Regions from separate parts of the Streptomyces sp. NPDC040432 genome, predicted to be linked through region 2. Evidence: riboswitches for the same ligand, from Rfam matches in the RefSeq annotation. Region 2 holds a riboswitch; the other holds the start of a gene.
What was found. A riboswitch is a leader RNA that binds a small molecule or an ion and turns the genes downstream of it on or off. The one in region 2 is predicted to bind cobalamin.

Region 1 (7,402 bases), on a different contig from region 2:
CGCCACGGCCGACAGCACCTCGGCCAGGGCCACGCCCGCCAGGACCAGTCGTACCGTCGTCATCCTGCCGCCCGAGCGGGCCAGGAAGTACACGGCGACCAGCGCCGCCAGCGCGCCGCAGAACGCCGCGATCGGCAGGGTGAACAGTCCGAACAGGCTCAGGTTCAGGACGAGTACGAGCACCGCCCCGACCGACGCCCCCGACGACACCCCCAACAGCATCGGGTCGGCCAGCGGGTTGCGGACCAGCGCCTGCAGCGCCATCCCGGCCACCGACAGGCCCGCTCCCACCACTCCGGCCAGCAGCACCCGGGGCAGCCGGACGTCGATGACGATCGTCTCGCGGACCGGCGTCCAGGTCGGCTCGGCCAGGGCCGGGTGCAGGCGGTGCAGGAGGATGCTCCACACCTGGTCGGCGGGGACGCTGATCGACCCGGCCGCGATCCCGGCCGTCGCGGCCCCCGCCACCAGGACGCCCAGGAACGCCAGCACCATCGGATAGGGCAGCCCCGGCCGCCGCCCGGGGACCGCCGGGGACGCCGGACGGACGCCGGCCTCCCCGGCCGGTGCGGCCTTCACCCCGGTCACTTGACGTGGCTCGGGTGGAGCTGACGTGCCAGCGACTCCACGGCCGCCGGCATCCGCACCCCGAGCACCGTGGACGACAGCGGCAAGACCGCGAACCGCTGGTTCTTGATCGCGGGCACGTCCTTCAGCGCCGGGTGGGCGAGGAGGAACTTCTTCTTGTCCTCGACCGACTGGTCGCCGTAGTCGTAGATCACGATGGCCTCGGGCGCGCGCTGCGCGACCTGCTCGAACGACACGTCCCCGAAGGACTTGTCCAGGTCGGCGAAGAGGTTGACCCCGCCGGCCCGCCGCATCATCTCGTTGCCGATGCCCTTGCCGCCCGCGGTGAACGCCGTCTTGTCACCGCTGTCGTACACGAAGAGCTTGACCGCGGGGACGCCCGCCAACTGCGCCTCGACGCGGTCGAGGACGCCGTGCAACTTCGTCACCTGCTGTTCGGCCCGCTCGGGCACGCCGAAGATCTTCGCGACGGTGCGGATCTCCGCGTCCATCGCGGCCGCGTCGACGGGACCGGTGGGGCACTCCTCGCTGTTGAGGTGCGTGTTGATCCCGGCCTTCGTGAAGGCGGCGCGGCCGCGGCCCTCCTTCTCGTCGAAGGTCGAGGACCACCCTCCGTACACGAGGTCCGGTTCGGCCTGGAGCAGGACCTCGAACGACGGGTACTCCTTCGACAGGACCTTCACGCTGTCGTAGGCGCCCTGGTACTCGGGGAGGATGCGGTCGTCGAGGTAGCCGGTGCCCACCATCGATTTCTCCAGGCCGAGCGCCAGCATGACCTCGGTCGCGTGCTGGTTCAGCGAGACGGCCCGCTGCGGCGGACGCTGGTAGGTCGTTTTGACCCCGCAGTTGTCCACCGTGACCGGGAAGCCCTTCGCGGGCCCGGCCGACGACGACGCTCCTGCGGACGGCTCGGCGCCGCCTCCGCAGCCGGATACGAGCAGGGCCACGACGAGTGTGGAGAGCAGGATCTTCGGGTGCTTGCGGGGCATGGGTGTGTCCTCTCACCGCGGATGGAACAGGGGGGTATGCGTGCTGCGTCGGCCGAGGCCCGGTCAACCGGCCGACGGCCGCGCGACGCTCACGGGGTCGACGGGGTCGACGGGGTCGACGGGGTCGACGGGGTCGACGGGGTCGACGGGGTCGACCGGGCCGGGGTCGCCGGCGTCCGCGCACGGGGAGTCGAGGGCGTGAGGAAGGCCACTCGCGGGCCCGGGGGCCGGAGCGCGGTACCGACCGGGCGCGACGGTCGCCGCCCGGCGTGCGGCTGCCGCTTCTCCAACTGTTCGGTCGCCACCGCCGGCCTCTCGTCCCTGCCGGGCGGCCGGTCGCGTGGCGGGGCACCCCCGTGCACGGCCGCGCCGTGGGGGAAGTGCTGACGGCCACGCCGTAGTCCGCGACGGCGTTCTCGTGTACATGACTGCGCGCCAGGTGTTCCGACTCGCCCGGCCGGTGCCGGGCCCACGGTTGCGGGTCAGTGCCGGATTTCGACCGGCTTCCCCTGGTGCTGCGTGCTTTTCAGCCGGAGTGCAACACGGTCCGGCCAAGGGCGTCAAGGTGGCGTCCGTCGCAACGCGGCCCACGGGCCGCCCCGCCATCCGTCCGACTGGCGACTCCTTGATCGCTCGGGTAGCCTCGGCTGCTTTCACCTGGGGGAACGCGGCGCGGACCCGGAGCCCGCCACCGGCTCCGCCCCACCGTCGACGGCGACACCGCCACCGGCCGCCGCCCCCGCCGCACCCGCTGCGCATCTCACGAACACGTCCAGCATGCGGACTTTTGGACCGTTCCTCCAGCGAGTCGGCCTAGGGTGGCTCCCGCAGCTGGTTCGCCCCCGTCCGCCAGGCGGGATGCGTCGTAAGAGGGAACCCGGTGGGAATCCGGGACTGCCCCGCAGCGGTGAGTGGGAACGACCGCCGTCATACGCACTGGACCCGTCAGGGTCTGGGAAGCGACGGCCAGTAGGAGCCGGTCCGAGTGGCCGGCACGCCCGCGAGTCCGAAGACCTGCCCGTTGCCCGTGCGCGATCGACCGCGCACGGTTTCCCGGTGACCTCGTGGGCGGGTCGGCGTGCACTTCGGACGGATCGTTCCCGTTCGCGTACCGGTCGTACGCGTCCCCGACGAGCCGCCCGTTCCGGCACCCTTCGCGTCCCCGTCCCGTCACCGGGCCATGGAGACACACTCGCGAAGGAGAGTTCCGTGACCACCGAGTACGCAGCCGCGGCAGTACGGGCCACCGTGTACGGCTACCCCCGCCAGGGCCAGAACCGCGAACTGAAGAAGGCCGTCGAGGGCTACTGGAAGGGCCGCGTCAGCGCCGATGCCCTCCGCGAAACCGCCCGGGCCCTGCGCGCGGACGCCTGGCGGCAACTGACCGCCGACGGCGTCAACGAGGTACCGACCGGCGACTTCTCGTACTACGACCACGTCCTCGACACCAGCGTCATGGTCGGCGCGGTGCCCGACCGCCACCGGTCCGCCGTCGCGGCGGACCCGCTCGACGGATACTTCGCCATGGCGCGCGGCACCCAGGACGTGGCGCCGCTGGAAATGACCAAGTGGTTCGACACCAACTACCACTACCTCGTGCCCGAGCTCGGCCCCGACACCGTGTTCACCGCCGACTCCACCCGGCAGGTCACCGAGTTCGGCGAGGCCCGGGACCTCGGCCACACCGCCCGACCGGTCCTCGTCGGCCCGGTCACCTACCTGCTCCTCGCCAAGCCCGCCCCCGGCGTCGCCGACGACTTCGAGCCCCTCACCCTGCTGGACCGGCTGCTCCCCGTCTACGCCCAGGTCCTCGCCGACCTCAAGGCCGCCGGCGCCGAGTGGGTGCAGCTCGACGAACCGGCCCTGGTCCAGGACCGCACCCCGGCCGAACTCAACGTGGCCGCCCGCACCTACCGGGAGCTCGGCGCGCTGACCGAGCGCCCCAAGCTGCTCGTGGCCTCGTACTTCGACCGCCTCGGCGAGGCCCTGCCCGTCCTCGCGAAGGCGCCCGTGGAGGGCCTCGCCCTCGACTTCACCGACCGCGCCGCCACCAACCTCGCCGACCTGGCCGCCGTCGGAGGCCTGCCCGGCAAGCGGCTGGTCGCCGGAGTGGTCAACGGCCGCAACATCTGGATCAACGACCTCCAGCAGTCGCTGTCCACCCTCGGGACCCTCCTCGGCCTCGCCGACCGGGTCGACGTCGCCGCGTCCTGCTCGCTGCTGCACGTCCCGCTGGACGCGGGCGTCGAACGGGACATCGACCCCCAGGTCCGACGCTGGCTGGCCTTCGCCCGGCAGAAGACCGCCGAGATCGCCACGCTGGCCCGCGGCCTCGGACAGGGCGCCGGAGCGATCACCGCCGAACTCGCCGCGAACCGCGCCGACCTGGCCTCCCGGGCGGCGTCCCCCATCACCCGCGACCCCGCGGTCCGGGCGCGCACCGGGGCGATCACCGACGCCGACGGCCGCCGCGCACAGCCGTACGCCGACCGGGCCGCGGCCCAGCGGGCCCACCTGGGACTGCCCCTCCTGCCGACGACGACCATCGGGTCCTTCCCGCAGACGGACGAGCTGCGGGTGGCCCGCGCCGAACTGCGGGCCGGCCGGATCGACACCGCCGGGTACGAGGAGCGCATCAAGGCCGAGATTCGCGAGGTCCTCTCCTTCCAGGAGAAGGCCGGCATCGACGTCCTGGTGCACGGCGAGCCCGAACGCAACGACATGGTGCAGTACTTCGCCGAGCAGCTGACGGGCTACCTCGCCACCCAGCACGGCTGGGTCCAGTCGTACGGCACCCGCTACGTCCGACCGCCTGTCCTCGCCGGGGACATCTCCCGCCCCGAACCGATGACCGTCCGCTGGACGGCGTACGCCCAGGAGCAGACCACCAAGCCGGTCAAGGGCATGCTCACCGGGCCCGTCACCATGCTCGCCTGGTCCTTCGTTCGCGACGACCAGCCGCTCGGTGAGACCGCCCGCCAGGTCGGACTCGCCCTGCGCGACGAGGTCAACGACCTGGAAGCGGCCGGGACTTCCGTCATCCAGGTCGACGAGCCCGCCCTGCGCGAAACCCTCCCGCTGCGCGCCGACGGGCACGCGGACTACCTGGCGTGGGCCACCGAGTCGTTCCGCCTCACGACCTCGGGGGTGCGGCCGGAGACCCAGATCCACACCCACATGTGCTACGCGGAGTTCGGTGACATCGTCCGGGCCATCGACGACCTCGACGCCGACGTCATCAGCCTGGAGGCAGCCCGCTCCCACATGCAGGTCGCGACCGAGCTCGCCGAGCACGGCTACCCGCGCGAGGCCGGACCCGGCGTGTGGGACATCCACTCGCCGCGGGTCCCCTCGGCCGCCGAGGCCGCCGCACTGCTGCGCAAGGGCCTCGAAGCCATCCCCGCCGAGCGGCTCTGGGTCAACCCCGACTGCGGTCTGAAGACCCGCGGTTGGACCGAGACCCGCGCCTCCCTGGAACACCTGGTGGCGGCGGCCCGCGAGGTCCGGGCGGAGGTGGGCGGCGTCGCCTGACGCGCCGGAGGGCCGGTCCGTCCCGTCGCGACGTTCCGGCCCGCTCGGGCCCGCGCCCTTCCCCGGCGCCACGGCGGTACCCCGCCGCGGCGCCGGCCGTGCGACGTCAGACCGAACCGGCCGCCGCCGCGGCGGCCCGGTGCACGTGCACCGAACGCTCCAGCTCCCGGACCACCTCGGCCGCGGCCGGCATCCGTCGCGCCTCGTGCCGGCGGCTCCGGCTTCACCGACACCGCGTTCGGTTGGGACCGCCTGCAGCCCGACACGAACGAGTGGGACCCCTTCCAGTGCTACGCCGACCCGGCGCAGCCCGTCACCTTCTCGACCACCAAGGTCAAGTTCTGACCGAGGTGCGGACAGGGGCGGTCCGGGCCGGCCGGGGAAGACCGGCCGGCCCGGACGTCACCGTCAGCCGAGGTCGAACCGGTCGAGGTTCATGACCTTGTCCCAGGCCGCCACGAAGTCCTTCACGAACTTCGCCTTCGCGTCGTCGCTCGCGTAGACCTCCGCGAGCGCGCGCAGCTCGGAGTTCGAGCCGAACACGAGGTCGGCGCGAGTGCCGGTCCACCGGACCTCGCCCGTGGCCGCGTCACGCCCCTCGAAGGAGTTGCCGTCGCCGGCCGTGGCCGTCCACGTCGTACCCAGGTCGAGCAGGTTGACGAAGAAGTCGTTCGTCAGGGTCCCGGGCGTCGTGGTGAGGACCCCGTGCCGCGACTGCTGGTGGTTCGCACCGAGGACGCGCAGACCACCGACGAGGACCGTCATCTCGGGGGCGCTCAGGTTCAGCAGGTTGGCCCGGTCGATCAGCAGGTACTCGGCCGGCAGCCGGTTGCCCTTGCCGAGGTAGTTGCGGAAACCGTCGGCGGCGGGTTCCATCGCCGCGAACGACTCGACGTCGGTCTGCTCCTGGGAGGCGTCCACCCGGCCCGGTACGAACGGGACCTCGACGGCGACGCCGGCGTCCTTGGCGGCCTGCTCCACGGCGGCCGCGCCCGCGAGGACGATCAGGTCGGCGACCGAGACCCGCTTGTTCCCGGAGGCGGCGGAGTTGAACTCCTCCTGGATCGACGTCAGGGTGCGCAGCACCGTCGCCAGCTGGTCCGGGTCGTTGGCCTCCCATCCGCTCTGCGGCTGGAGCCGCACGCGCGCGCCGTTGGCGCCGCCGCGCTTGTCACTGCCGCGGAACGACGCCGCCGAGGCCCACGCGACGGAAACGAGTTGGGACACCGACAGGTCCGAACCCAGGATCCGCGCCTTGAGGGCGGCGACGTCGTCGGCGTCGACGAGCTCGTGCGTCAGCGCCGGGAGGGGGTCCTGCCACAGCAGCGTCTCGGTCGGGACCTCGGGGCCGAGGTAGCGCACGAGCGGTCCCATGTCGCGGTGGGTGAGCTTGTACCAGGCGCGGGCGAAGGCGTCCGCGAACTCCGCCGGGTTCTCGTGGAAGCGGCGTGAGATCTGCTCGTAGGCCGGGTCGAAGCGCAGCGAGAGGTCCGTGGTCAGCATCGTCGGCGCGTGGGTCTTCGACGGATCGTGGGCGTCGGGCACGGTGCCCGCGCCGGCCCCGTCCTTGGGACGCCACTGGTGGGCGCCCGCCGGGCTCTTGAACAGCTCCCACTCGTAGCCGAAGAGGATGTCGAAGAAGCTGTTGTCCCAGGTGATCGGGGTGTCCGTCCAGATGCCCTCAAGGCCACTGGTGATCGCGTCGCCACCCTTGCCGGTGCCGTACGAGTTCTTCCAGCCGAAGCCCTGCTGCTCCATCGGCGCGGCCTCGGGGTCGTCGCCGACGCTCTCCGCCGGGCCCGCGCCGTGCGTCTTGCCGAAGGTGTGACCGCCCGCGACCAGGGCGACCGTCTCCTCGTCGTTCATCGCCATCCGACGGAACGTCTCACGGATGTCGCGGGCCGCGGCGATCGGGTCGGGGGTGCCGTTCGGGCCTTCCGGGTTGACGTAGATGAGGCCCATCTGGACCGCACCGAGCGGGTTTTCCAGCTCACGGTCGCCGGTGTAGCGCTCGTCGTCGAGCCAGGTGGTCTCCGGACCCCAGTAGACGTCCTCGTCGGGCTCCCAGACGTCGGCCCGGCCGCCGGCGAAGCCGAAGGTCTCGAAGCCCATCTGCTCCAGCGCGACGTTGCCGGTCAGGATCATGAGGTCGGCCCAGGAGAGGCTCTGGCCGTACTTCTTCTTGACGGGCCACAGCAGGCGGCGGGCCTTGTCCAGGTTCCCGTTGTCCGGCCAGCTGTTCAGCGGTGCGAAGCGCTGCTGACCGGCGCCGGCGCCGCCGCGCCCGTCACTGA
Region 2 (7,402 bases):
GGGCGGGGGCGTGGCTGTCGTCGGGGGCGATGAGTTCGAGCACGGCATGGCCGCGCACACCGAGCCGCACGGTGAGGGCCCCGCGATCACGGCCCTCGGCCCGCAGGAGCAGTTCCGCCTCGTGCGCCCAGTGGTCCGGGGGCCACTCGGGATCGTGGTCGGCGGTCCGGTGCGGCGCGTCCGCGCCGCACCTCCGCGCCAGCTCGCCACTGCGCGTGGCGTCCCAGAGGTGGCGGTGCAGGTCGAGACGGAAGCGGCGGTCCGGGTGGGGGTGCGGATGGTGCCCGGGTGCGCCGTCCCGCGCATCCTCCCAGAGGGCCAGCGACATCCGCTGGCCCGCGTCCGCCCAGGCGGGCGGTGTCCGCACGACGAGCTGTGGCGCCGCGGGGTCCTGGGATCGGTAGCGGACGAGCGAGAGGGTCAGACCGGGCCGGAGCCGCCCGTCGGGGGCGATCCGCGGCATGTTCCAGCGCAGCAGTTCCGGCGCCAGTCGGCGCAGATCGGCCCGGAGGCGGGTGGCGAGGTCGGTGCCGTGGCGGTCGCGCACGGCGCGCAGATCGAGGTCGACGTCGATACGGGCGACGGCGCAGGCGCCGGCCCAGTCACCGGCCAGCCGGCGGGCGGTGGCCTTCTCGATCATGGACGGTGGCACGGCGTAGTCGCGTACGCGTTGCCACATCAACAGGCGGGCGGGAATCGGTTCCGCGAAGTGAAGTGCCATCAGCACTCACCTTGCGTGGACGATTCCCCCAATCCGCGGGAGGGGAAGGTGTTCATCACCGGCATCATAAGCACCTCCCGGATGATCTGTCAGCCACAATTCCCGCGCCCCCGGGGGCCCCGCCGGGCATCCGCGCGGTGGCCCCCGTACTCCCCGCCCGGCACCGGGGATCACGGCCGGACCGTCAGGCCGGCGGGGTGATCGCGCGGGCGACCCTCACCGCGTCCGCCGTGGCCCGTACGTCATGGACGCGGACGGCCCAGGCACCCTGATGTGCTGCGATGGCCGACAGGGCGGCCGTTGCCGCGTCCCGGCGGTGGGCCGGCGGTGGGGTCCCGTCCGCGTCCGCCAGCACGTGCCCGAGGAAACGCTTGCGGGAACCGGCGACCAGTACCGGTCGACCGATGGCGCGCAGGTCGGCTAGCCCGGCCACCAGGCCGAGGTCGTGCCGTGCTTCCTTGGCGAAGCCGAGGCCCGGGTCGACCACGAGCCGCTCCGGTGCGATGCCCGCGGCGACCGCGGCGTCGACGCGGTCACGGAGTTCCGAGACGACCTCGGCCACCACGTCCCCGTAGACGGCACGGCTGTTCATGTCGTGGCTGTGGCCGCGCCAGTGCATCAGGACGAAGGGGACGCCGCAGGCTGCCACGGCCGGAACCATGTCGGGGTCCCCGAGGCCCCCGCTGACGTCGTTGACCAGGACGGCGCCCGCCTCCACCGCCCGCCGCGCGACGGTGGCGCGCATGGTGTCGACGGACACCATGACTCCCTCGGCGGTCAGCCCCCGGACGACCGGAACGACCCGGCGCAGCTCCTCCTGCTCCTCGACGCGGGACGCCCCGGGTCGGGTCGATTCGCCGCCCACGTCGACCAGGTCGGCGCCGTCGGCCGCCAGTCCCACACCGCGCTTGATGGCGGCGGCCGCGTCGAACCAGCGGCCCCCGTCGGAGAACGAGTCGGGGGTCACGTTGACGACGCCCATGACGGCGCAGCGGTCCCAGTCGGGCAGCCCCTCAACGACGCCGACGACGCCGGTGCCGGTGCCGGGTGCGCCGCGACCGCGGTCGCCGGCTCGGTGGGCTCGGGAGGTCATGACGAGGACCCCGTCCGACGCACGAGGTGTCGCGCGTAGGCATCGGTGGTGAAGAAGGCCGGCAGCTCCCGGCTCAGGACCGTGCGTTCCAGGATCGCGCGCGCTTCACCGACGGGTGGGGCAGGGCGTTCGCCGACCAGGGCGGCGCACTCCGCGTCGATGGCGGCGAGCAGCGACTCACGGGTCAGCAGCCGGTGCCGCAGCCACAGCCACAGCTGGACCCGGGCGATCTCGGCGGTGGCCGTGTCCTCGATGACTCCGCCGAGAACGATCGTTCCGTCGCCGCGCAGCCAGGATGCGAAGTACCTCAGGGCGACGGCGACGTTCGCACGGATGTCCTCCGCCGCCGGTGGGACCACCGCCCGGCGTACGGACAGCAGTTCCGCGGCCCGGACGTCCGTGCCCCGGCGACCCTGCTCGATCCGGTGCGGCCCGTCGGTGAGCACGCCGTCGAAGGCCTCCCGGCACACCGGGACCAGCGCCGGATGGGCGACCCACGCTCCGTCGAAGCCTTCCGAGGCCTCGCGTTCGGCGTCGATTCGCACGCCGTCCGGGACGTCCTCGTCCGGGCCCGTGCCCTCGCCCGGTACGCGGGTGACCATCCCTCCGATGGCGTGGGCTCCGCGGCGGTGGCAGGTGCTGACGAGCAGGGCCGTGTACGCCCGCATGAAGGGGGCGTCCATCGTGAAGGAGACCCGGTCCGGGAGCAGCAGGTCGGTTCCGTACCCGAAGGTTTTGAGCAGGCTGAACAAGTAGTCCCAGCGACCGGCGTTGAGCCCGGCCGAGTGCTCGCGCAGTTCGTAGAGGATCTCCTCCATCTCGAAGGCGGCGGGGACCGTCTCGATCAGCGCGGTGGCCCGGATCGTCCCCCGCGGGATGCCGAGGAGGTCCTGGGCGAGGACGAACACGTCGTTCCACAGGCGGGCTTCGTGCCGGGTCTCCAGCTTGGGAAGGTAGAAGTACGGGCCGCTGCCTCCGTCGATCTGTCGCCGCGCACAGTGGAAGAAGTACAGCCCGAAGTCGACCAGCGCGGCCGACACCGGCCGTCCGTCGATCGTGAGGTGGGCCTCGTCCAGGTGCCAGCCGCGCGGGCGGACCATGATGGTGGCGAGGCGCTCTCCGAGGCTGTGCTCCGTGCCGTCGGGGGTGGTGAAGCCGATCCGTCGCTCTACGGCGTCGAGCAGGTTCAGTTGGCCGTTGATGACGTTTCCCCAGACGGGGGACGTGGCGTCCTCGAAGTCGGCCGTCCACACCTGGGCACCCGAATTGAGGGCGTGCACGGCCACGGTCCGCTCGGGGGGCCCGGTGATCTCCACGCGGCGATCCAGCAGGCCGGGAGCAGGAGGGGCGACCTTCCAGGTCGCGTCGTCGCGGACCGCCGACGTGGCGCGGGGAAAGTCGGGGCGGGAGCCCGAGGCCAGGCGATCGGACTGGTGGCGGCGCTCCTTGAGGATGTCCAGGCGCCGTTTCTCGAACGCCGAATCCAGCCGCGCGAGGAAGTCCAGGGCTGCTGGGGTGAGGATCTCCTCGAATCGGGGGCCCGGAGCGCCGAGGACTTCGACGGTGCGGGAGGTCGCTGCCGCGGCTGCGGACTTGCCTGTCACGGAACTCTCCTTCGCGAGATGTGTCCAGAACCGTCCCGGCAGGGGGACGCGGACGCGAAGGAACGACACGACGGGCCGCCCACGCGGCGGAGTTGCCGCACGTGCCGCTCGTTGTGTACGCCGACCCGCCCACGAGGTCACCGGGATCTCCGCACACGGAATCGTCCGCGCACGGGCAACGGGCAGGTCTTCGGACTCGCGGGCACGCCCACCGGGTCTCCCGGCGGGCACCTACTGGCCGTCGCTTCCCGGGACCGTTGTCCGGTCCCAGTGCGTATGACGGCGGTCGTTCCCACTCACCGCTGCGGGGCAGTCCCGGATTCCCACCGGGTTCCCTCTTGCGACGCATCCCGTCTGGCGGACGGGGCGAACCAGCTGCTCGATCAGCCTAGACGGTCCGCCGGGGCGTGGGAGCGGGCGTCTGCATTCCGGACGGGGCGGGCTCGACGCGTCCGCCTCCCCGGGCGGTGTCCGCTGCGCGGCGGGCCCCTTTCACGAGGCCTTCGCGGCGGCGCGGGCGACGGGATGCAGGGCCGCGTACTCCAGCGGCGCGGACGGATCGATCGACAGGTCGAGCTGTGCCGGAGCCGAGCCGGCCCGCACCAGGAGGTCGCCGACGGCGGCGATCATCGCCCCGTTGTCGGTGCACAGGGTCAGTGGGGGCACCCGCAGCTCCACACCGGCGGCCGCGCAGCGCTCGTCGGCCAGCGCGCGCACCCTGGAGTTGGCGGCGACCCCACCCACCACGACGAGGGTGCGCACGTCGTACTCCTTGCAGGCGGCCAGCGCCTTGCGCGTGAGGACGTCGGCGACGGCCTCCTGGAGGGAGGCGGCGCCGTCGGCGAGCGGGATCTCCTCGCCGCGGACGCGGTGCTGCTCGGCCCAGCGGGCGGCGGCGGTCTTCAGACCGGAGAAGGAGAAGGCGTACGGGGCGTCACCCGGACGTGTGAGCGGGCGCGGGAACGCCACCGCGCACCCGTTGCCGCCGCGGGCGGCCCGGTCGATGGCGGGTCCGCCGGGGTAGGGCAGTCCGAAGACCCTTGCCACCTTGTCGAAGCACTCCCCCGCGGCATCGTCGACGGTGTCCCCGAGGTGCAGGATCGGGTCCCGGACGAGGTCCCGTACGAACAGCAGTGAGGTGTGGCCCCCCGACACGATCAGCACCATGCACGGGTTCGGGAGCGGCCCGTGCTCCAGCGTGTCGGCGGCGACGTGTCCGGCCAGGTGGTGCACGCCGTACAGCGGGACGCCCGCGGAGTACGCGAGGGTCTTCGCCCCGGCCAGCCCCACCTGCAGCGCGCCCGAGAGGCCCGGCCCGGTGGTGACCGCCACGGCGTCGATGTCGGGGATCCGCAGGCCCGCCCGGTCCAGGGCCTCCCGGACGACCGGGTTGAAGGCCTGCAGGTGGGCGCGGGCGGCGATCTCCGGCACCACCCCGCCGAATCGGGCGTGTTCGTCCATGCTCGACGCGACGACGTGCGCGAGCAGCCGCCCGCCCGAGACGATGCCGACCCCCGTCTCATCGCAGGACGACTCGATGCCCAGTACCACCGGAGAGCCCACGACGGCCCCTTTCGCACAGTTCAAGCAATTGCAACCTCTGTGCAATAAGGTACGCGGCCGAGGGAGGGGTCCGGGCCGGTCGGGTCGGGTCGGGTCGGGGGCCCTACGACCGCGGTACGTCCATGTGGAGCCGGATCGTGGTACCCCGGTCGCGGGTGGAGCGGATCTCGACGAGGTCGCAGAGCTGGTGGGCGAGCCACAGCCCTCGGCCTCCGATCTGGTGGGCGTCGGGACGGCTGCGGCCCGCCATGACGTCGGGGATGTAGCCGGAGTCGCGGAACTCGCACAGGAAGGTCGCGTCCTGGGCCCAGGTGCGCAGGGTGCCGTGGCCGCCGCCGTGGCGGATGCTGTTCGTCGCGATCTCCGTGACGGCCACGGCCAGCTTCGGCAGCCGGTCCTGGGGCACGCCCGCGTCGGACGCGCACTGGGACACCTTCGAGCGGATCGCGCCGAGGTCGCCCTGCGCGTAGCCCATCTCCTGGAACGGGTCGCACGGGTCGGTCAGGACCTCGAAGGGGTACTCGTCACCGGTGAGGTAGTCCTCGTTGTTCGCTTGCCGACCATCCCGGCGGATCAGGGGGTGGCAGCTGGACAGCGACCGCAGGGCGTCCTGGTCCTCGTCCGCCGCGTCGTAGGGGCACAGCATCGACCAGGTGGAGCTGCGCGCGAAGGCCCGGTTCAACAGCCATTCGTTGTAGCGCAGTTCGGACAGGTGCGCGGCACTGCGCGCCTCGTGCCAGGCGGTTTCCCCGATGCCGCGCACGGGCCTGTCGCCCTCGCCGCGCTCCGTCATCCAGGCGGTCCAGGCGGCGACGTGACGGCCGGGGTTCGGGCCCGCCGTCGTGGTGTCGACGAACGTGACGGCCGGTTCGTCGGCGAGTTCACCGCGCAGGAGCGAGGTCTTGTCGGAGGGGACGGCGACGACGACCGCCTCGCCGCCCTCCAAGGCCTCGTGGATGAAGTCCAGCGTCCCGGAAAGGAATTGCGCCTCGCCGCGGTAGGGGTACAGCTCGTGGCGGAAGGGGCTGTGGTCCCCGCCGGACGGCTTCGAGGGCACGGTCGCGGTCATGCCGCCATCACCACCGGTACGCCGGCGGTCGCGTAGCCCGCGAGTTCCCAGCACAGGCGCACGGTCTCGTTCGCCCCGGCCACCTCGATCCGGCGGTCCGGCAGGTGGCGGGCCGCGTCCACGAGGGCGTGCATGCCGGCGGCGTCGATCATGTCCAGGGTGTCGAACCGTAGTTTCATGAGGGGCGTGTGCCGCATCGCGGCCCTCGCCGCGGCATTGAAGGCGTCCGCGCCCTCCGAGTCGATCACTCCGTCCACGCTCCACTCGTCGGCACCCGTACTGAACATCCGAAAGGCCGGACGTTCCGCACGTGTGCCCATCTCGTGAGGATGCATACACGCCGCCCGTTCCATGGACGGCGCGTCCCACAATGACGACCGGAAGGCACACACCACGATGGCGCCGCTCTCGGAGGCGAACTCGTCGAGCCTCAGTTCCTGGGCGAGCAGTTCCTCGGTCCCGCCGGGCGCGGTCACCGGTGCCCGCTCCGCGAGGACACGGACCGATCGGAAACCCTGGCGGACGGCCGTACGGGCCTCGCGGCGCACCGCCGCCAACATCAGGTCCGTGTCCGCCAGGTCCGGCAGGTCGAGGATGACCGACGCGGCGGGGGCGCCGTCGCGGCGGGCCGCGGCGGCACCGGACGACCCGATCATCACGATCTTGTCCCCGTACAGCGCTCCGTCGGCCACGTAGGCGCGCGCGTCGGTGAGCAGGGTGGCGGTCGGGTCCATGCGCCAACACACGTGGTCGCCGAGCTCGACCTCGTCGAGCCTCGTCAAGGCCCGCGCCGCTCTCACAGCCAGCCTCCCTGGAATTGCCCGACGTACCCGTACCGCTACCGCACGATACCGGCACGTGCCGCGGAACCGACGCCGTTACCGTTCGGACCGCAGGGATCCTGTTCGCCCCCTGCCCACTCCGCGGAGCGCCAACCTTCGCGGCGTCGATCGGAGCGGGCACGCGGCCCTCGGCCGACGACCCGACGGTTCGGGGGCCGTGTGGTGGTCGGACACATTCGACCGGGGTCGATTGTAATGACCGCCCACATATGCCGTTGACCTGCGGACTTCTACGTTGTGGCCACACGCGACCTCCCCTCGGACCCCTGGAAGTGGTGCCCATGACCTCCCCCGCACCGGCTACGCCGACCCCGTCAGGCATCCGGAGGATCGTTGCCGCGAGCCTCGTCGGGACCACCGTCGAGTGGTACGACTTCTTCCTCTACGGGTCCGCCGCCGCCCTCGTCTTCAACACCCTGTTCTTCCCCACCGGCGACCCCTTGGTCGGGACCCTCCTCGCCTTCCTGACCTACGCCGTCGGCTTCGCCGCCCGTCCCTTGGGCGGGATCG

Region 1: it holds a riboswitch for cobalamin, as region 2 does, so the genes downstream of both, metE (5-methyltetrahydropteroyltriglutamate--homocysteine S-methyltransferase) here and aceB (malate synthase A) in region 2, are expected to answer to the same signal.

The regions. Positions count from the first base shown of each region.
Region 1 covers NZ_JBVIVP010000006.1:52,525-59,926, forward strand. The annotation lists gene ACZ58N_RS15490 (FecCD family ABC transporter permease) at 1-495, opposite strand, end outside; gene ACZ58N_RS15495 (ABC transporter substrate-binding protein) at 585-1,577, opposite strand; cobalamin riboswitch at 2,016-2,086, opposite strand; cobalamin riboswitch at 2,393-2,613, shown strand; gene metE (5-methyltetrahydropteroyltriglutamate--homocysteine S-methyltransferase) at 2,787-5,108, shown strand; gene katG (catalase/peroxidase HPI) at 5,517-7,402, opposite strand, start outside.
Region 2 covers NZ_JBVIVP010000001.1:188,471-195,872, forward strand. The annotation lists gene ACZ58N_RS00925 (hypothetical protein) at 1-721, opposite strand, end outside; gene folP (dihydropteroate synthase) at 906-1,703, opposite strand; gene aceB (malate synthase A) at 1,811-3,418, opposite strand; cobalamin riboswitch at 3,583-3,809, opposite strand; gene tsaD (tRNA (adenosine(37)-N6)-threonylcarbamoyltransferase complex transferase subunit TsaD) at 3,911-4,969, opposite strand; gene ACZ58N_RS00945 (anti-sigma factor RsbA family regulatory protein) at 5,085-6,050, opposite strand; gene ACZ58N_RS00950 (MEDS domain-containing protein) at 6,047-6,850, opposite strand; gene ACZ58N_RS00955 (MFS transporter) at 7,174-7,402, shown strand, end outside.